3 regions of the Streptomyces sp. NPDC004539 genome follow, and region 3 is predicted to be linked to each of the others. Evidence: riboswitches for the same ligand, from Rfam matches in the RefSeq annotation. Region 3 holds a riboswitch; each other region holds the start of a gene.

The links. A riboswitch is a leader RNA that binds a small molecule or an ion and turns the genes downstream of it on or off. The one in region 3 is predicted to bind cyclic di-AMP.
Positions count from the first base shown of each region.
Region 1: another riboswitch for cyclic di-AMP. It lies ahead of ABZX85_RS04295 (M23 family metallopeptidase); the one in region 3 lies ahead of ABZX85_RS08000 (LysM peptidoglycan-binding domain-containing M23 family metallopeptidase).
Region 2: another riboswitch for cyclic di-AMP. It lies ahead of ABZX85_RS41950 (M23 family metallopeptidase); the one in region 3 lies ahead of ABZX85_RS08000 (LysM peptidoglycan-binding domain-containing M23 family metallopeptidase).

Region 1 is NZ_JBEXLS010000002.1:129,861-136,356, reverse strand. Features, by position in the region: gene ABZX85_RS04310 (GNAT family N-acetyltransferase) at 1-1,176, opposite strand, end outside; gene ABZX85_RS04305 (HPr family phosphocarrier protein) at 1,363-1,644, shown strand; gene ABZX85_RS04300 (GntR family transcriptional regulator) at 1,862-2,545, opposite strand; gene ABZX85_RS04295 (M23 family metallopeptidase) at 2,736-3,491, opposite strand; cyclic di-AMP (ydaO/yuaA leader) riboswitch at 3,506-3,654, opposite strand; gene ABZX85_RS04290 (pitrilysin family protein) at 3,907-5,295, opposite strand; gene ABZX85_RS04285 (pitrilysin family protein) at 5,292-6,496, opposite strand, start outside.
Region 2 is NZ_JBEXLS010000030.1:105,971-112,466, reverse strand. Features, by position in the region: gene trmB (tRNA (guanosine(46)-N7)-methyltransferase TrmB) at 1-725, shown strand, start outside; gene ABZX85_RS41960 (PrsW family intramembrane metalloprotease) at 789-2,084, shown strand; gene ABZX85_RS41955 (aldo/keto reductase) at 2,193-3,140, opposite strand; gene ABZX85_RS41950 (M23 family metallopeptidase) at 3,199-4,194, opposite strand; cyclic di-AMP (ydaO/yuaA leader) riboswitch at 4,202-4,361, opposite strand; tRNA gene ABZX85_RS41945 (tRNA-Met) at 4,615-4,688, opposite strand; gene ABZX85_RS41940 (alginate lyase family protein) at 4,740-5,870, opposite strand; gene ABZX85_RS41935 (dihydrofolate reductase family protein) at 6,015-6,496, opposite strand, start outside.
Region 3 is NZ_JBEXLS010000003.1:323,537-330,032, forward strand. Features, by position in the region: gene ABZX85_RS07995 (alpha-galactosidase) at 1-2,028, shown strand, start outside; cyclic di-AMP (ydaO/yuaA leader) riboswitch at 2,300-2,494, shown strand; gene ABZX85_RS08000 (LysM peptidoglycan-binding domain-containing M23 family metallopeptidase) at 2,497-3,501, shown strand; gene ABZX85_RS08005 (Tat pathway signal sequence domain protein) at 3,730-6,450, shown strand; gene ABZX85_RS08010 (GDSL-type esterase/lipase family protein) at 6,447-6,496, shown strand, end outside.

The sequences.
Region 1 (6,496 bases), on a different contig from region 3:
GGTGACGCCCGTGACGCCGCCGCCCCGGCGGTGCAGCCGGGAGAGCAGGGCGACGCCGATCGCGCCGGACTGGGCGAACAGGCCGATGCGGCCGGGCCGGGGCGTCTCGGGGGCGAGGGAGGCGTTGAGCCGGACGTCCGGGGCGGTGTTGATGACCCCGAAGGCGTTGGGGCCGACGATGCGCATGCCGTACGCGCGTGCGTGGCGGACGAGTTCGCGCTGGCGCTCGCGCCCGTCGGGGCCGCTCTCGGCGTACCCGGCGGAGACGACGACGAGTCCCTGGACGCCGTGCTCCCCGCATTCGGCGACGACCTCGGGCACGGCGTCCGCCGGGACGGCGATCACCGCGAGGTCGACGGGGCCGTCGATGTCGCGCACGGAGCGGTGGGCCGGGACGCCGTCGAGCTCCTCGACGCCGTCCGGGAGGGCCTTGTTGACGGCGTGCAGGGCGCCGGTGAAGCCGGCCGCGCGGAGGTTGGCGAGGACCGCGCGGCCGACGCCACCGGGGGCGCGTCCGGCGCCGACGACCACGACGGAGCCGGGCGCGAGGAGGCGTCGTACGGAGCGGGCCTCGGCGCGCTGTTCGCGGGCGCGCTGGACGGCGAGGGAGCGTTCGGTGGGTTCGAGGCCGAACTCCAGGCGGACGACGCCGTCCTCGAAGCTGCGCTTCTGGGTGTAGCCGGCGTCGGTGAAGACCTTGATCATCTTGGAGTTGGCGGGGAGCACCTCGGCGGCGAAGCGGCGGATGCCGCGCTCGCGCGCGACGGCGGCGATGTGCTCCAGGAGGGCGGAGGCGACGCCGCGGCCCTGGTGGGCGTCCTGGACGAGGAAGGCGACCTCCGCCTCGTCGGCGGGGCCGGTCGCGGGCAGGCCGTCGGGACCGATGCGGTCATAGCGTACGGTGGCGATGAACTCGCCTCCGACGGTGGCGGCGAGTCCCACCCGGTCCACGAAGTCGTGGTGCGTGAAGCGGTGGACGTCCTTCGCGGACAGGCGCGGGTAGGGCGCGAAGAAGCGGTAGTACTTCGACTCGTCCGACACCTGCTCGTAGAAGCTGACCAGGCGCTCGGCGTCGTCGGCGGTGATGGGCCGCACGCGCGCGGTGCCGCCGTCGCGCAGCACCACGTCGGCTTCCCAGTGGGCGGGGTACTCGTGCCGCTCCTGCGCGCTCTGCATGGGGCCCAGCGTACGGCTCGCGTCCGACAACGGCGCGAGGCAGTCTGGGGGACGGAAGACGGCACGAACCGGACCGAGGCCGCGGTCCGGACGGCCGTCCCGGGGACGCCGTCGTGGCTCCTCCGGGAACGCTTCACGTGTGGAAAACTGGTCTAGACAACCCTGAACACCGAAGGGCAGCATCACATGGCTGAGCGCCGCGTCACCATCGGCTGGGCGGAGGGCCTTCACGCCCGCCCCGCCTCCCTCTTCGTCCGATCCGCCACGGCCACCGGCGTACCGGTCACGATCGCCAAGGCGGGCGGCACCCCCGTCAACGCGGGCTCCATGCTGGGCGTCCTCGGCCTCGGCGCCAAGGGCGGCGAGGAGGTCGTCCTGGCCTCCGACGCCGAGGGCGCGGACGCCGCCCTCGACCGGCTGGCCAAGCTGGTCTCCGAGGGTCTCGACGAGCTCCCCGAGACCGTCTGACGACGCTCCACGCGCGCGTACCGAGCCGCGTCACCCTTTCCAGGTGGCGCGGCTCCGTCGTTTCCGGGCACCTCGGAATGAATTGCCCGGCATAAGGACCGCGGGGCGCGCGGGCGCACACGGAAGGCGCGCACCGGGAAATTCACGGCGCACTCCGGAAAAGGGCAGCGGAAATAGCCCTCGGATAATTACCTGTTCTTTGTATACGGCGCCCGTGTTAATGCCGCAGGCCGGTCATGTTTACGGCGTGTTGCGAAGTCCTCACACGGTCGGCGCCGGCGAAGCGCAGCCGGTGGGCGGCGGTGGAGCGCTCGGTGTGCAGGGCGGTGACCGCCCGCGCGCGTTCGGCGTCGCCGCGCGCGACGGCGTCGACGATCGCGCCGTGCTCGGCCCAGGAGTCGACGGGGGCGACCGACGGCTCCACGGCGTACATCCAGGCGATCTTGTGGCGCAGCTGGGTCAGCGTCGAGGTCAGGGCGTGGCTTCCGCACGCCTGGGCGAGCGTCTCGTGGAACCAGCCGCCCAGGGAGCGCAGATCCTCGCTGTTACCCCTCCTGGCCCGCTCCTGGCCCAGCCTGACGAGTCCGCGCAGCACCTTCAGATGGGCCTCGGTGCGCCGCTGGGCGGCCCGCGCGGCGCCGAGGGGCTCCAGCAGCAGCCGCATCTCCAGCAGGTCGGCGGCCTCCTGCTCGGTCGGCTCGGCCACGCACGCGCCCGCGTGCCGGCGGGTCACGACGAACCCCTCGGCCTCCAGCGTGCGCAGCGCCTCACGGACGGGGACGCGGCTGACGCCGTACCGGCGCGCGAGGAGTTCCTCGGTGAGACGGCTGCCGCGCTCGTAGACACCCGAGACGATGTCGTCCCGGATGGCCGTGCACACCGAGTGCGCCGGAATACGCATGACCGACCTCCGCCTTAATCCCCGTGAAACGCCGTCGAACGCAGCCGATCGACGTGTGTTCCGTGACTCTATTGCAATGCGCCGGAATTTCCGATGGCGGGCCGGAATCCATGGATATTTTTTGGACAGAAGTGCGTCCGAAACGTCGAAAGCCCCGGCCGAGGGGGCCGGGGCTGGACGATCTCGCGCGTCAGACGCCGACGCCGTGCGCGCGCAGATAGGCGACCGGGTCGATGTCGGAGCCGTACTCCGGCGTCGTCCGGGCCTCGAAGTGCAGGTGCGGGCCGGTCACGTTGCCCGTGGCACCGGAGAGGCCGATCCGCTCCCCCGGGGTGACCGTCTGCCCCACGGAGACGGAGATCGACGACAGGTGGCCGTACTGCGTGTAGGTCCCGTCGTTCATCCGGACGACGACCTGGTTGCCGTAGGCGCCGCCCCAGCCGGCCTCGACGACGGTGCCGAGCCCGACGGCGTGCACCGGGGTGCCGGTCGCGGCGTGGAAGTCGATGCCCGTGTGGCTGCCGGAGGACCACAGGGAGCCGCCACTGCGGTAGCCGGTGGAGACGTAGGAGCCGGTGACCGGGGCGACGAAGGCGTTCAGGCGGGCGCGTTCGGCCTCCCGCGCGGCCCGGGCCTCGGCCAGGCGCGCGGCCCGGGCGTCCTCGGCGGCCTGGGCGCGCACCGCCTCGGTCCGCGCGCGGGCGGCGGCCCGCTGGACGGCCTGTTCCTGCACGGCCGCGTGGTCGTCGGCGTGCGCGGCGACGGTGTCCAGGCGCACGGTGACGGTGTCGTCCATGGCCGGAGCGGCGTTCGCGGCGGTCGGTTCGGGGGGAGAGCCGGCGGCCAGCGCCGAGGTCGTGAGCGCCGCTATGCCCGCCGCGCGGGCGGTCGTACGCTGCATCCGGCCCGCCTTGCGGCGCTTGCCGGTGGCGCAGGTGAACGCCATGAGGTCGTGTTCGTCCTTTCCTTCCCTCTCGCCTACCGGGTTAGCTGACGGGTTCGGAGCAGGAAGGTCTCCTACGGGCGCACGCGCCCGATTCACCCCAGGGACTGGGTGGGTCCCCGGCTCCCCTGGCTCGCGCCGTACGGGGACTCGGCGATCGCTGTCCGGTGCCGCGGTGTGCGGCGTACTGCCCGACGAACAGCCCGGACGACGCTAGAGGGGCCGCCGTCGATTCCCAAACGCACAGGGGTTTTTGTAGCGCACACCACAGGGCAGAGGCGAACGCTCCGGACTAAAACGGTCATCACCGGGAACGCGCGTTCGGATGCGGTGTCGCTGTGCGAACGGTGAACGCGCGCGTGGGGGACGCCTGACATCCGGCGTCCCCCACGCGCGCGTGCCCGTCGGCTGTCGGCTCCTACTCGGCCGTCACGACCCGCACCGGGCCGATCCCGAGGGCCTCGACCGGCTCCCGGATCTCCTTCGCGTCACCCACGAGGATCGTGACGAGGCGGTCGACCGGGAAGGCGTTGACGGCGGCGGCGGTCGCCTCGACGGTCCCCGTGGCGGCGAGCCGGCGGTAGAGGGTCGCCTGGAAGTCGTCCGGGAGGAACTGCTCGACCTGGTCGGCGAGGGTCCCGGCGACGGCCGCGGCGGTCTCGTACTTGAGCGGCGCCACACCGACGAGGTTCTGCACGGCGAAGTCGCGCTCGGCGTCCGTGAGGCCCTCGGCGGCGAGCGTGCGCAGGACGGTCCACAGGTCCGCGAGCGCGGGACCGGTGTTGGGCGTGTCGACGGAGCCGCTGATGGCCAGCATGGAGGCGCCGGAGCCGTCCGGAGCGGACCGCATGACCTGCCCGAAGGCGCGCACGCCGTAGGTGTAGCCCTTCTCCTCTCGCAGGACGGCGTCCAGACGGGACGTCAGGGTGCCGCCGAGGCAGTACGTACCGAGCACCTGGGCGGCCCACACGCGGTCGTGCCGGTCGGCGCCGATCCGACCGATCAGCAACTGCGTCTGGACGGCGCCGGGCCGGTCGACGATGACGACGCGCCCGGTGTCGTCGGCGGTGATCGGCGGGACCGGCCGGGACTGCGCCGAGGAGCCCGTCCAGGCGCCCAGGGTCTCGGCGAGCAGGGCGTCGAGGTCGATGCCGTTCAGGTCGCCGACGACGACCGCGGTGGCCGTCGCGGGGCGGACGTGCCGGTCGTAGAAGGCGCGGACGGCGGCGGCGTCGATCTTCTCGACGGTCTCCTCGGTGCCCTGGCGCGGGCGCGACATGCGCGCGTCGGCCGGGAACAGCTCCTTGGAGAGCTCCTTGGCGGCCCGCCGGGAGGGGTTGGCCAGCTCGTGCGGGATCTCGTCGAGCCGGTTGCGCACCAGCCGTTCGACCTCGCCCTCGGCGAACGCGGGCGCGCGCAGGGCGTCGGCGAGCAGTCCGAGGCCCTTGGCGAGCCGGGAGGCCGGGACCTCCAGGCTGAGCCGGACGCCGGGGTGGTCGGCGTGCGCGTCGAGCGTGGCGCCCGCGCGCTCCAGCTCGGCGGCGAACTCCTCGGCGGAGTGCCGGTCGGTGCCCTCGGAGAAGGCCCGCGCCATGATCGTCGCGACGCCGTCCAAGCCGGTCGGCTCGGCGTCCAGGGGCGCGTCGAGGAGGACCTCGACGGCGACGACCTGCTGGCCGGGGCGGTGGCAGCGCAGGACCGTCAGGCCGTTGGTGAGGGTGGCGCGCTCGGGCGCGGGGAACGCCCAGGGCTTGGCCTCGCCCGCCTGGGGCTGCGGGTGGAAGTCCATCGTGGCGAGCTCGGTCACTTGGCCGTCTCCTCGTTGTCGTCGCCGGCCTCTACGGTCGCTTCGCGCGCGGGGTCGCCGGGGACGTCCGCGTCCTCGGCGGTGTCGGGGTGCTTGGGCTCGTAGACGAGCACCGCGCGGTTGTCGGGCCGCAGGCGCGCCTTGGCGACCTCCTGGACTTCCTCGGGGGTGATCTCCAGCACGCGTCCCACGGCCGTGAGGGCGAGCTGCGCGTCGCCGAACAGGACGGCGAACCGGCACAGTTCGTCCGCGCGGCCGGCGACCGTGCCGAGCCGGTCCAGCCACTCGCGCTCCAGCTGGGCCTGCGCGCGCTCCATCTCCTCGGCCGTCGGGCCCTCCGCGGCGAACCGGGCGAGCTCCTCGTCGATGGCGGCCTCGATGACGGGCACCTCGACGTCCCCGGACGTCTTGACGTCCAGCCAGCCCAGGGAGGGCGCCCCGGCCAGCCTCAGCAGGCCGAAGCCGGCCGCGACGGCGGTGCGGTCGCGCCGTACGAGGCGGTTGTACAGGCGGGAGGACTCGCCGCCGCCGAGGACGGTGAGCGCCAGGTCCGCCGCGTCCCCCGCGCGCGTGCCGTCCTCGGGGAGCCGGTAGGCGGCCATCAACGCGCGCGCGGGGACCTCCTCGACGACGACCTCGCGCAGCTCACCGCCGATGACGTCCGGCAGGGAGCCGTCGCGCGGCGCGGGCTTGCCGTCGTGCCCGGGGATGGAGCCGAAGTACTTCTCGACCCAGGCGAGCGTCTGCTCCGGGTCGATGTCGCCGACCACCGACAGGACCGCGTTGTTCGGCGCGTAGTACGTCCGGAAGAACGCGCGCGCGTCCTCCAGGGTCGCCGCGTCCAGGTCGGCCATCGAGCCGATGGGCGTGTGGTGGTAGGGGTGGCCGTCCGGGTAGACGAGGGCGGTCAGCTTCTCGAACGCCGTCCCGTAGGGGACGTTGTCGTAGCGCTGGCGGCGCTCGTTCTTGACGACGTCGCGCTGGTTCTCCATGGACTCGTCGTCCAGGGCGGCCAGCAGGGAGCCCATGCGGTCGGCCTCCAGCCAGAGGGCGAGCTCCAGCTGGTGGGCGGGCATGGTCTCGAAGTAGTTGGTGCGCTCGAAGCTGGTGGTGCCGTTCAGGGAGCCGCCGGCGCCCTGGACCAGCTCGAAGTGGCCGTTGCCCTTGACCTGGGCGGAGCCCTGGAACATCAGGTGCTCGA
Region 2 (6,496 bases), on a different contig from region 3:
CCGACGGGCCCAAGGCCGATCCCGCCGGGTCGCATTTCGAGCGGCGGATCAGGAGTTTCCAGCCTCGGCGGAGCAGGGTGACCGCGGGGCAGGCGGAGGCGTTGCAGAGGCTGTGGGCGCGGTGGGGGACGGATGTCGACGGGCACGCGGTCGAGCTGAGCGAGCTGTACGGGGACGAGCGGCCCGTCGTGCTGGAGATCGGGTTCGGGATGGGGGAGGCGACCGCGCGGATGGCCGCCGCCGATCCCGGGACGAACATCCTCGCCGTCGACGTCCACACCCCGGGTCAGGGCAACCTCCTCAACCTCGCCGAGCAGAACGGGCTGACCAACGTCCGCGTCGCCAACGGGGACGCGATCATCCTCCTGCGCGAGATGCTGAAGCCGGACGCGCTGGACGGACTGCGCGTGTACTTCCCGGACCCCTGGCCGAAGAAGCGCCACCACAAACGCCGCCTGATCCAGCCGGAGTTCCTCGACCTCGCCGCCACGCGACTGCGTCCCGGGGCCGTCGTCCACTGCGCGACGGACTGGGAGCCGTACGCCGAGCAGATGCTCGAAGTCCTCACGGCCCACCCCGAGTTCGAGAACACGCAGGGGGAGGGGGGCGGCGGGTTCGCCCCACGCCCGGAGTTCCGTCCACTGACCCGCTTCGAGGGGCAGGGCTTGGAGAAGGGCCACGTGGTACGGGACTTGCTGTTCCGCCGGGCAGACCAACGCCCTTGACGGAACCCGCACCGGGTCGACAATCCATCGCGGCAGAGCCAATCCCTCGTTATGGTCAATGACGTGTCGACCAGTCCCCCGTACCCGCCCTATCCCCACCACCCGGCCCCACCCCCACCCCGCCCCCGCTGGTGGCGGCGCCCCGTCGTCCGCTACACCGCCCTGATCACCCTCCTCGCGGTCTCCGGCGTCGTCATCCTCGCCCTGGTCCGTGAACAGACCGGTACGCGGGGCCTGTTGGTGGGGCTCGGGCTGGCGATCTTCCCGGTCCCGCTGCTCCTCACGGCCTTCCGCTGGCTGGACCGCTCGGACCCGGCCCCCTGGCGGAACATGCTGTTCGCGTTCGCGTGGGGCGCCTGCGCGGCGACGCTGATCGCGATCGTGGCGAACACGTTCACGACCCAGTGGATAGCGAACACGACGGCGGACCCGGACGGCGCGGACACCCTCGGCGCGACCCTGATAGCCCCGATAGTGGAGGAGTCGGCGAAGGCGGCGGCCGTACTCCTCGTCTTCCTGTTCCGCAGAAGGCAGTTCACGGGCCTGGTGGACGGCGTCGTCATCGCCGGCACGACCGCGGCGGGCTTCGCGTTCACGGAGAACATCCTGTACCTGGGCTCCGCGTACGGCGACGACCAGCTCTCCGGCGACGGCGGCATCGCCTCGGTGACGGCGGCGACGTTCTTCGTCCGGGTGATCATGTCCCCGTTCGCGCACCCCCTGTTCACGGTCTTCACCGGCATCGCCTTCGGCCTCGCGGCACGCACGCCGGACCGCAAGCGCGCCCGCCGGGTCCTGCTCCCCCTCGGCGGTCTGCTCCTCGCGATGGGCATGCACTCCCTGTGGAACGGCTCCGGGCACTTCGGCCCGCTCGGCTTCTTCGTCGTGTACGGCGTCTTCATGGTCCCGGTGTTCGGCCTGCTCATCTGGCTCGTCGTCTGGACCCGCCAGCGCGAGCTGCGCCAGCTCCGCGAGGAACTCCCCGCGTACGTCGCCGCCGGCTGGCTCTCCCCGTACGAGCCCTTCGCCCTCTCCTCGATGCGGGCCCGCCGCATCGCCCGCGACTACGCCGTCCACTACCTGGGCAAACCGGCGGCGAAGACCCTCGCGGAGTACGAGTCGACCGCGACGGCGCTGGCGCAGCTGCGCCGCCAGGGGCGCCTGGGCAACGTCCCCGCGGACTTCGTCACCCGCGAACAGCACCTCCTCACCACCCTGTGGACGCACCGCGCGACCACCCGCCCCGCCCTCGACCACGGGGCCCGGGCCACCACCCCGCCCGCCCCCGCCCCCTACACCTGGCACCCCCCGTTCCCTCCGGCCTACGCCTACCCGCCGTACGGCGGCTACCGGGCCTGAGGAAGCCGAGGAAGCCGAGGAAGCCGAGGAAGCCGAGGAAAGAAAGAACCGGCGGCGGGGCCGTCACACCCCACCGCCGGAAACCTGCCCCCTGCTCATGGCCCAGGGCTACGCCGAAGCCTCCGTGAGCCGGCGCACCTCCGCCTCCGTCAGCGTCAGGTCCCCCAGCGCCAGCAGCGCGGGAAGCTGCTCGACGACCCGGGCGGAAGCGATCGGCGCGGCCACCGTCGGCTGCGCCGCGAGCCACGCCAGCGCGACCGTCGCGACCTCGGCGTCGTGCGCGGCGGCGACCTCGTCGAGCGCGGCCAGCACCTTCACGCCCCGATCGGTGTCGAGGTGCTTCCCGGCACCGGCGGCGGCGCGGGCGCCCGCCACGGCCGTACCCGGCCGGTACTTGCCCGTGAGGAAGCCGGACGCGAGGGCGAAGTACGGGACGGCGGCGAGACCCGCCTGGGAGACGACGGCCTGGAGCTCACCCTCGTACGTGTCGCGGGAGACCAGGTTGTAGTGCGGCTGGATCGCGACGTACCGGGCGAGGCCCTCGCGGTCGGAGAACTCCAGCGACTCGCGCAGGCGCGCGGCGGAGATGTTGGAGGCGGCGATGTGCCGGACCTTGCCCGCCTTCACCAGCTCGTCGAGCGCGCCGACGATCTCCTCGACCGGGGTGTCGGGCTGGTCGAAGTGCGTGTAGTAGAGGTCGATGTGGTCGGTGCCGAGGCGCTTGAGGGAAGCCTCCGCCGCCGCCTTGATGTTGTCGGCGGACAGGCCCTTGAACTCGGGGTGCTGGCTGACCTTCGTCGCGATGACGACGTCGTCCCGGTTGCCCCGGGACGCCACCCACTTGCCGATGATCGTCTCGGACTCGCCGCCGCTGTTCCCCTCGATCCAGGCGGAGTAGGAGTCGGCGGTGTCGACGAAGTTCCCGCCGGCCGCGGCGTACGCGTCGAGAACGGCGAACGATGTCGCCTCGTCGGCGGTCCAGCCGAAGACGTTGCCGCCGAGGGAGAGAGGGAAGACTTCGAGGTCGGAGGAGCCGAGCGGGCGCAGAGTAGTCATGCTCTACGTCAACGTCGGCTCCGGACCCGCGAATTCCGCCGGTGTCGCAAAGATCGGGTCAGGGGTTGAGCCCGTTGCCGCGCAGCCACGCCGCCGGGTCGATGCCGCTCGCCGAGCCGTTGGGGTGGATCTCCAGGTGCAGGTGCGCCCCGGTCACGTTCCCCGTCGCCCCGACGCGCCCGATGATGTCACCCGTACCGACCTTCTGGCCGACACTGACGCTGATGGACGACTGGTGGGCGTACCAGACCTCGGTGCCGTCATCCAGGGTGAGGATGGTGCGGTAGCCGTAGGACCCGGCGTACCCGGCCTCCGTGATGGTCCCGCTGTGGACGGCCTTGATGAGCGTGCCCGTGGGCGCCGCGAAGTCGAGCCCGGTGTGGTACCCGGACGACCACAGCGCCCCGGCCTGACCGAACGTCGAGGTGATGGTGTACGACGAGGTCGGCAGCGTGTACTGCTTGGCGAGCTCGGCGAGCCGCGCCTGCTCCGCCTTCTCCTTCGCGGCCTCGTCGGCCTGCTCCTTGGCCTCTTCGACGTTGGCCTGCGCGGCCTTCGCCGCCTGCGCCGCGGCCTGGGCCTCGGCCCGCTGGGCGGCGACCTTCGCCTGCTGGTCGGCCTGTGTCTGCTGGGACTCGGCCTGCGCGATGATCCGGCTGCGCAGCGCCTCGGCCGCGTCGGAGGACTCCTGGCCGGCCTCGGCGACGATGTTGCTGATCGGCGCGGGTTCCGGCGCCTGGTCGCTGTCGTTCGAGACGAGGGAGCCGACGCCGGGGATGTCGGCGACGTTGATGGAGACGGGCGCGTTGCCCGTGTTGGCGCTGGCCATGCCGCCCGCGCTGACGGCGGCTATGACGCCGACGCCGAGGACGGTGGAGCTGCGGGCGAAGCCGCCGCCACCGGTGCGCTGCTTGGCGACCCGGTGCTTGCCCTTGGCCGGGACGGAGTCCGCGGTGGGGTTCCACTCCTCCCAGGGGCCCTCATCCTCGGCGCGGTAGCTGCCGAACCCGAAGGTCGGCTGGGCGGGGGCTTCTGGGGCAGTCGGGTTCGCCACGCGGGCGCACTCCTTTCCTTCCGCCGCCTACCGGGTTAGCTGACGGGTTCGGAGCGGGAAGGTCTCCTACGCGCGTAAACCGCCCGCTCGTGAGCGGGGGCGTCCGCGTGATTCACCCCAAGGTGGTGGTTCCCCGGTTCCCTCGCGGGATTCGGCGCGTGCGCACGGAGCCGTCTCTTGTGACGGCTGCGACAACCGTGCTGCGTTATCGAACGTTAATCGACCCGGGGGCCCGTTTCCAAGCCGTTCCTCTTGATCGACAAACATTTCTGGCCTGGAATTTTCGGGTCAACGGTGGGGAAAAACGGGCGAGTTGGGTGGCTGGGGAGAACACCGCGATACACAGAGTGACGATCATCGGGTCATCCAGGACAAACAAAGGACCGGAACCCTGTTTCCAGGATTCCGGTCCTTTTTCAGTAGCGGGGACAGGATTTGAACCTGCGACCTCTGGGTTATGAGCCCAGCGAGCTACCGAGCTGCTCCACCCCGCGCCGTTGAGATAACTATAGGCAGACGCCGGGCGGATCTCCAAACCGGTTCGGCTAGACCCCCGGGTTGCCCGCGTGCGTCAGGGTCTCCCAGGCCACGAACAGGTCGTCCGTGCCGGCGGGCCGGTGCCGGGCGACGAGCCGGTGGGCCGCCGGGACGGACTCGCCGAGCCGGCCCTCCAGGTGGTTGACCAGGACCTCCAGGTCGGGCCCCATGTTCCGGTCGACCTTCCCGCCGCACAGCCACGCCGGAGCCTTCTCGCCCTCCTGGTAGCGGGCGTGCAGTTCGGCCGCCGCCTTCAGCCGGTCCTTGACCTCGCCGTACAGGTCGACGCCCTGGTGCCAGGCGGTCTCCGCGATGTGCGAGGCGGCGGCCAACGAGTAGCCGGCGTGCTTGAAGTTGCGGCACGTCTCCTGGGAGACGCCGTCCTTGAACGTCGTCTGCCCGAACCAGTACTTGGTGAGTTTCGCCGGGTCGTCGAGGCCCGCGCGGGCCGGGGCGATCGGGATTCTGCCGTCCTTCTCCAGGTAGAAGTAGGCGGGGACGCGGGCGCGGAAGCGGGTCAGCGCGCGGTCGAAGACGCGGTGGTCGTTCGTGAAGACGCCGATGCCGATCGCCGCGTCCGTCATCGCGAGGTCCCAGTTGCCGTTGTAGTCCGGGACCTCCCGGGTGACGGCCGGCAGGTACGCGTTCCTCAGCATGCCCTCGAAGCGGGCGACCCTGTCCTGCGGCCAGCCGGCGCCGGGGGTGTGCCGGACGATCTCCGCGGCCCGGGTCCAGGTCGAGCCCGCCCACGCGGTCTGGAGGCCGGCGTCGTCCTCCGTGTGCCGTCTGATCTTCGCCGACCAGGCGTCCATGATCTCCCGCGCCTTGACCGCGTGCTGCCGCTTGCCGGTCACGCTGAACAGGAGGGCCTGGGTGTACGCGGCGATCGCGTCCTGCCGCTCCTGCACACAGCCGTGCGCGGGGCGGTTCGGCTGGTCGCCGCCGGGGCAGTCGACGCTCTCGTAGGGCTCCGGGCGGTACTTGTACGAGCCGTACTTGCTGTCCCGCATGTCCAGGTAGGCGCGCAGCCAGGGCTGCTTGCCCGCGTGCACGTTCTCCCGGGCGACGTCGAGCTGGGTCTTGTTCACCAGGACCCCCGGATGCGTGAAGGAGGCGTCCGGGGGGAGGGCTCGGGCCATCTGGCGGGTGTCGGAGGGGTTCGCCGAGCAGGCGGCCAGGGCCAGGAGCAGGGCGGCGGCGAGTACGGGTTTTGCTGACCTCATACGGGCAGCGTCACCTGTGGGTGGGTGGGGCGCAGGTCGGGGTGGGCCGGGTGGGTCAGCTCAGACCAGATGCGCGTTCGGCGCCTTCGCCCTCCCCTCGTACTCCTCCAGCAGGACCACCTCCACCCCGGCGTCCCTCAACAACCCGTTGCCGTCCGCGTCCTGGACGAACGTGTCCGGCTCGATCCACGCCGTGACGACCCTGCGCACCCCGGCGTCCAGGATCAGCCGAGCGCAGGGCGCCGGCCGCGACGCCCGCCGCGCGCACGGCTCCAGGCTGGAGTACACCGTCGCCGTCGCGAGCCTCGTGTCCCCCGCCGCCAGCTTCGCCAGCGCCGCCTCCTCCGCGTGGACGACGGGGTCGCCGCCCTCGCGGGAGTGTCCGCGGGCCAGTTCCGTGCCGTCCTCGGCGACGATCACCGCGCCGACGCTGAACGCCGTCTCCGAGGGCGGACACTGCGCGGCGAGGTCGCAGGCGAGGGCGAGCCAGTGGTGGTCGGCGGGGGTGACGGCGGGGCGGTAGGTCATGAGGACGACGTCCT
Region 3 (6,496 bases):
CCCACGAGCAGTTACGCCCTCCACCTCACGGAGAGCGGTGAACTGCTGCACCTCCACTGGGGACCGGCGATCGCCCTGGCCGACGCCGAGGCGCTGGCCGCCGTCCCGCTGCCGCACGGCTCGTCCTTCGAGTCCGCGCTGGACGGCCGCGAGGAGTACCCGGTGGAGGGCGGCCCCCGCTTCACGCGCCCGGCGCTCTCCGTGCGCACCCCCGGGCGCCGGGGCACGGAGTGGGCCTTCGAGGCGTACGACGCGCAGGGTGGCGAACTCCGGCTCACGTTCCGGGACGGCGGACTGACCGTCGCCCTGCACTACCGGATGCGCGGGGACGTCGTCGAGCGCTGGGCGGTCCTCGGGAACGACGGGGCCGAGCCGCTGGAGCTGCTGCGCGCCGACTCCGCGACCTGGACCCTCCCGCACCGCGAGGGCTGGCGCCTGTCCCAGCTGCACGGCCGCTGGGCCGCCGAGTCCCGCCTCACGCGGGCACAGCTCACCTACGGCGAGAAGATCATCGGCAGCCGCCGGGGCCACACCGGCCACCCCCACCTGCCCTGGGTCGCCCTCGACACCGACGCCACCGAGGAGCGCGGCGAGGTCTTCACCGCCGCCCTCGGCTGGTCCGGCTCCTGGCGGATCGCCGTCGCCCAGCTCCCCGACGCGCGCGTGCAGATCACCGGCGGCGCCGGACACGACGACTCCGGCCTCCTGCTCCTCGGCGACGGCGACTCCTTCACGACCCCCGTCTTCGCCGCCCTGTGGACGGACGGCGGCTTCGGCGGCGCCAGCCGCACCTGGCACGCCTACCAGCGCGAGCACGTCATCCCGGACGCCGAGCAGGACCGCCCGGTGCTGTTCAACTCCTGGGAGGCGACCACCTTCGACATCTCCGAGGAGCAGCAGCTCGTCCTCGCGCGCCGGGCGGCGGACATCGGCGTCGAGCTGTTCGTCGTCGACGACGGCTGGTTCGGGGCGCGCACCAGCGACCGCGCGGGCCTCGGCGACTGGACGCCCAACCCCGACCGCTTCCCGGAGGGCCTCAAGCCCCTCGCGGACCGGGTGCACGGCCTCGGCATGCAGTTCGGCATCTGGGTCGAGCCCGAGATGGTCAACCCGGACAGCGACCTCTACCGCGCCCACCCCGACTGGGTGCAGTTCCAGGAGGGCCGCACGCGCACCGAGTTCCGCAACCAGCTGATGCTCAACCTCGCGCGCGAGGACGTCCAGGAGTACCTGTGGGAGCGGCTCGACACCCTCCTGTCCAGCGCCCCCATCGACTACGTGAAGTGGGACTTCAACCGCTGCTTCACCGACGCCGGCTGGCCCGGCGACCCCTACCCGCAGCGCCTGTGGGTCGACCACGTGCGCGCGCTGTACGCGCTCCTGGACCGGCTGCGCGCCAAGCACCCCGGTGTCGCCTTCGAGTCCTGCTCGGGCGGCGGCGGCCGGATCGACCTCGGCATCCTCGGCCGTACCGACCAGGTGTGGACCTCCGACAACACCGACCCGCTGGACCGGCTCGCCATCCAGCACGGCTTCAGCCAGATCCACCCCGCGCGCGTGATGGCCGCCTGGGTCACCGACAGCCCCAACGTCCAGCTCAACCACCGGGTCAGCTCGCTGAAGTTCCGGTTCGTCAGCTCCTTCGCCGGGGTCCTCGGGGTCGGCGGCGACCTCTCCGAGTGGACCGACGCGGAGCTCGCCGAGGCGCGCGAGTGGGTGGAGCTCTACAAGGAGATCCGGCCCGTCGTCCAGCACGGCGACCTCTACCGGCTGCGCGCCCCGGAGGGCGGCCTCAGCGCCGTGCAGTACGTCCGGGGGGACGAGACGGTCGTGCTCGCCTGGCTCCAGTCCCAGCACTACGGGGAGCCCGTACCGGCGGTACGGCTGCGGGGACTTGACGCGACGGCGTCGTACGAATGCCGTGAAACGGGTGAAATCCATCGAGGTGCGGTGCTGCTGCACCACGGGCTGCGGACCGGGCTCCGGGGTGACCTGGATGCGGCGGTATTCCGGCTGCGTCGCATCTGAGGTTTCTGTCCGAATTCGCAGGCTTCATTCCAACTCGCTCTGGAATAAGGAAAGCTGTGAATCGGTCGTGTGAGCAGGGTCATATTCCTGACCCTGCGTCGCGCGTCATGTTCACGTAATAGGGGCGGTTTTCAAGGGGGATCGGGCATACGGGCGGGTCGTTCGCGTACGTACGGTCACCGGAAAAACCCATGGCGAATCGACAGGCACGCAATTCACAGGCAACTTCTGCTTGTGATCGTGTGTCCGCGTCGCCTACGTTCACCAGCAATCCGGACGGACGCCGAATCCTGCCACCGCCCGGAGCCGCACCCACCCACCAGTGAAACGGCAGGAGCGGGGGACCCACAGGAATCACCGCCTGTTCCGGTCTTCCGGAAGAGGCTAGGGGTAAAGCCGCATCCGTGCGGCCGGGCATCTCCTGCTCGCACCCGACAGCTCACCTCGCAGGCGCAGGAGAGGAATTCCATGCCCGCCAGGGGTAAGCACCGCCGCCCGAAGCCGCCCCGTTTCTCGCGGTCGCTCGCCGTCGCCGGAACAGGTGGCGCGGCGCTCGCGCTCCCGCTCATCGGGGCCACCGGGGCGCACGCCCAGACGGCATCCTCCGCCGGTACGTCGGCCGCCACGGCCGCCGCCGCCACGTCCGTCCCCGAACAGGCCGTCCAGGCCGCCCCGGTGACCCGCACGTCGGCGTCCACGAGCCGCAAGACGACCACCTACACCGTCCGCTCCGGCGACTACCTCTCGAAGATCGCCGAGGAGCAGAACGTCACCGGGGGCTGGCAGCGGCTCTACGAGGACAACCGGGACGCCGTCGGCTCCGACCCGTCGCTGATCCACCCCGGTCTGCGGCTGTCGCTGGGCGCGAAGGCGGCGCGGGCGGAGAGCGGTTCGTCCTCCTCCAGCTCGGCCGGTTCGTCTTCGGCTTCGTCGTCCGGCTCGTCGTCCTCGGGCACGCAGTCCTCGCAGCGGTCGTCGCAGAAGGCGCAGGAATCCTCCGACTCCTCGGCCTCCTCGAAGAGTTCGTCCTCCTCGAAGGCCACCACCGAGAGCGCCTCGTCCTCCTCCGGCTTCACCCTCCCCGTCCGGGGCGCGGTCGTCGGCACCGGCTACCGGGTCTCGGGCAGCATGTGGTCCAGCGGCTACCACACGGGCGTCGACTTCGTCGTCCCGAGCGGCACGACCCTGCGGTCCGTCGGCGCGGGCACGGTCGTCTCGGCGGGCTGGGCCAACGCGTACGGCAACCAGGTCGTCATCAAGCTCGCGGACGGCTACTACGCGCAGTACGCGCACCTGTCGGCGCTCAACGTCTCGGCCGGCCAGAGCGTCAGCGCGGGCCAGCAGATCGGCTACTCCGGCTCCACGGGCAACGTGACCGGACCGCACCTGCACTTCGAGATACGCACGACGCCGGACTACGGCTCGGACGTCGACCCGCTCGCCTACCTCCGCTCGCACGGAGTCTCCGTCTGACGCCACCGAGCACTTCCTGACACGCCTCCGAAGGCCGGACCCCCGATCCCCGGGTCCGGCCTTCGGGGCGTTCGGGAGCGTTCCGGGGCGTTCCTGGTCGGGCGCCGGCTGTGGGTTCTTGCGCGATCATGATCGTTCTGTTGCGGTCGTGTGGCATCCGTCGACAGCTGGGGAGACCCGGGGACACAGTGATCACCGTCCCCGTGAAAGCGCTTTCCAGGAGGTCCAGTGTCCGGCGTCGGCCGACGTACCGTCATCAAGGGCGCCGCCGTCGCGGCTGCCGCCACCTCGTTCTCCTGGGCCCTGTCCCGCCCCGCCGCGGCGGCTGGCGACAGCGCCACCGAACTCCACTGGCTGGAGGGCACCCCCGACGCCCACGCCGGCACCACCTGGGGCGTCCCCTGGGCACGCGGAACGCACAGAACCGGACAGCCCCTCAAGCTGACGGCCGCCGACGGCACCGACGTCCCCGTCCAGTCCTGGCCCACCGCCTACTGGCCCGACGGCTCGGTCAAGTGGACGGCCCACGCGATCGCCCCCGACGCCCCCCGGTCCGACCGCTACCTCCTCGCCGCCGGCAACCCGGCCGCCCCCGGGCACCGGGTGACGGTCCGGCGGGCGAAGGGCGGCGTCGAGGTCTCGACCGGCGTCCTGACGGCCCGCTTCGCGGAGAAGGGCGCCGACACGGTCGTACGGAGTCTGCGGCGGGGCGGGGTCGAGGTCGCGCGGGACGGGCGGCTCGTCGCGCTGCGGCAGGGGAGTGTGCGGGACGGGGCCGATGTGGAGGCGTTCGCCGGGCGGGTGGAGAAGGTGGAGGTGGAGCAGGACGGGCCGGTGCGGGCCGTCGTACGGGTCGAGGGGCGGCATCGGCACGGCCGGCGGGGCTGGCTGCCGTTCACGCTGCGGTTCGCGTTCTCGGCGGGCGCGGAGTCGTTCCGGCTGGTGCACACCTTCGTCTGGGACGGCGAGCAGGAACCCGGCCGGGACGAGGGCGACTTCCTGCGCGGTCTCGGGGTGCGCTTCACGGTCCCGCTGCGCGACGCCGCCTACGACCGGCACGTCCGGTTCGCCGACTCGGGCGGCGGCCTCTTCGCCGAGGCCGTCCAGGGCATCACCGGCCTGCGCCGAGACCCCGGCGCCGCCGTGCGGGCCGCGCAGATCGCCGGCGAGAAGCTCCCGGACCTCGCGACCTGGGACACCCGCGTATCGAGCCGCCTCGCCTACATCCCCCGATGGGGCGACTACACGCTGACCCAGCCCACCGCCGACGGCTACCAGATCCGCAAGCGCACCAAGGCCGGGTACGGCTGGATTCCGGCCGCCGCCGGTGGACGGGCGGGGGGATTCGGGTACGTCGGCGGCGCGAGCGGCGGACTCGCCTTCGGGCTGCGGGACTTCTGGCAGCGCCACCCCACCCAGCTAGACGTACGCGGCGCCGCCACGACCGCCGCCGAGATCACCCTCTGGCTCTACTCCCCGGAGGCCCAGCCCCTCGATCTCCGCTTCTACCACGACGGGTTGGGCCAGGACACCTACGACGAGCAGTCGGACGGCGGCCTGGAGATCACCTACGAGGACTACGAGCCCGGCTTCGGCACCCCCTACGGCATCGCCCGCACCGGTGAACTCACCTTCTGGGCCGTGGAGAAGACGCCGGACGCCGCTCGGCTCGCCGCGTTCGCCGAGGCCGTCGCGGCCCCGCCCCAGCTCGCCGCCACCCCCGAACGCCTGCACTCCGCCGGGGTGTTCGGCGACTGGGCGCCCGTCGACCGGTCCACGAAGGCCCGCGCGGCGATCGAGGACCGCCTCGACGACCTGTTCGCCTACTACCGCGACCAGCGCGAGGAACGGCGCTGGTACGGGTTCCTCGACCACGGCGACGTCCAGCACACCTACGACAACGACCGGCACGTCTGGCGCTACGACGTCGGCGGATTCGCCTGGGACAACTCGGAGCTGGGCACCGACCTCTGGCTCTGGTACCACTTCCTGCGCACCGGCTCCGCCGAGGTCTTCCGGTTCGCGGAGGCCATGACCCGGCACACCGGCGAGGTCGACGTCTACCACCTCGGCAAGTGGGCCGGGCTCGGCACCCGGCACGGCGTCCAGCACTACGCGGACAGCGCGAAACAGGTCCGCATCTCGACGGCCGCCAACCGGCGCTTCTTCTACTACCTCACCGGCGACGAGCGCACCGGCGACCTGCTGAGCGAACTCGCCGACGTGGAGCTGACGTTCCTCGCCGTCGACCCCCTGCGCAAGGTCCGCACCGACGGCTACACCCCCGGCGACCGCCACGCCCTCTCCGTCGGCTTCGGCACCGACTGGGGCGGCATCTCGGCGGCCTGGCTCACCGAGTGGGAACGGCACGGCCCGAAGGCGGAGAAGGCCCGCACGAAACTGGTCAACTCTCTGCGTACGATCGCCTCCCAGCCCAACGGGTTCTTCACCGGGACGGGACTGCTCGACGCGGACACCGGCCGGTTCGCGCCCACGACGAGCACGGCGGTGAACGTCTCCCACCTCAGCGCCGTGTTCGGGCTCGTGGAGACCAACAGCGAGATCGTCTCTCTCCTGGGGGAGCAGGAACCGGAGTTCCGCGCCGCCTGGCTGGACTATGCCCGGTACTACAACGCGACCGACGCCCAGAAGCGTCAACTCACCGGCTCCACCTGGAAGTCGGCCCTGCCCGCCGCCCACTCCCGCATCACCGCGTACGCCGCCCGCCACCAGGACGACCCGACCCTCGCGAGCCGCGCCTGGAAGGAGTTCTTCACCGGGAGCGACACCTACTTCCCGTCCAACGACTGGTCCCGCGTCACCGTCCCCACCCCCCAAGTCCTGCGCACGACACGGGAGATCCCGTGGATCTCCACCAACTCCTCGGCGCAGTGGGCGCTGGCGGCGATCCAGAACCTGGCCCTCATCGGCGATCGGATTCCGACATGAAACGTCTCCTGCCGGCCGCTGCCGGCACCCTGCTCCTCCTCGCGGC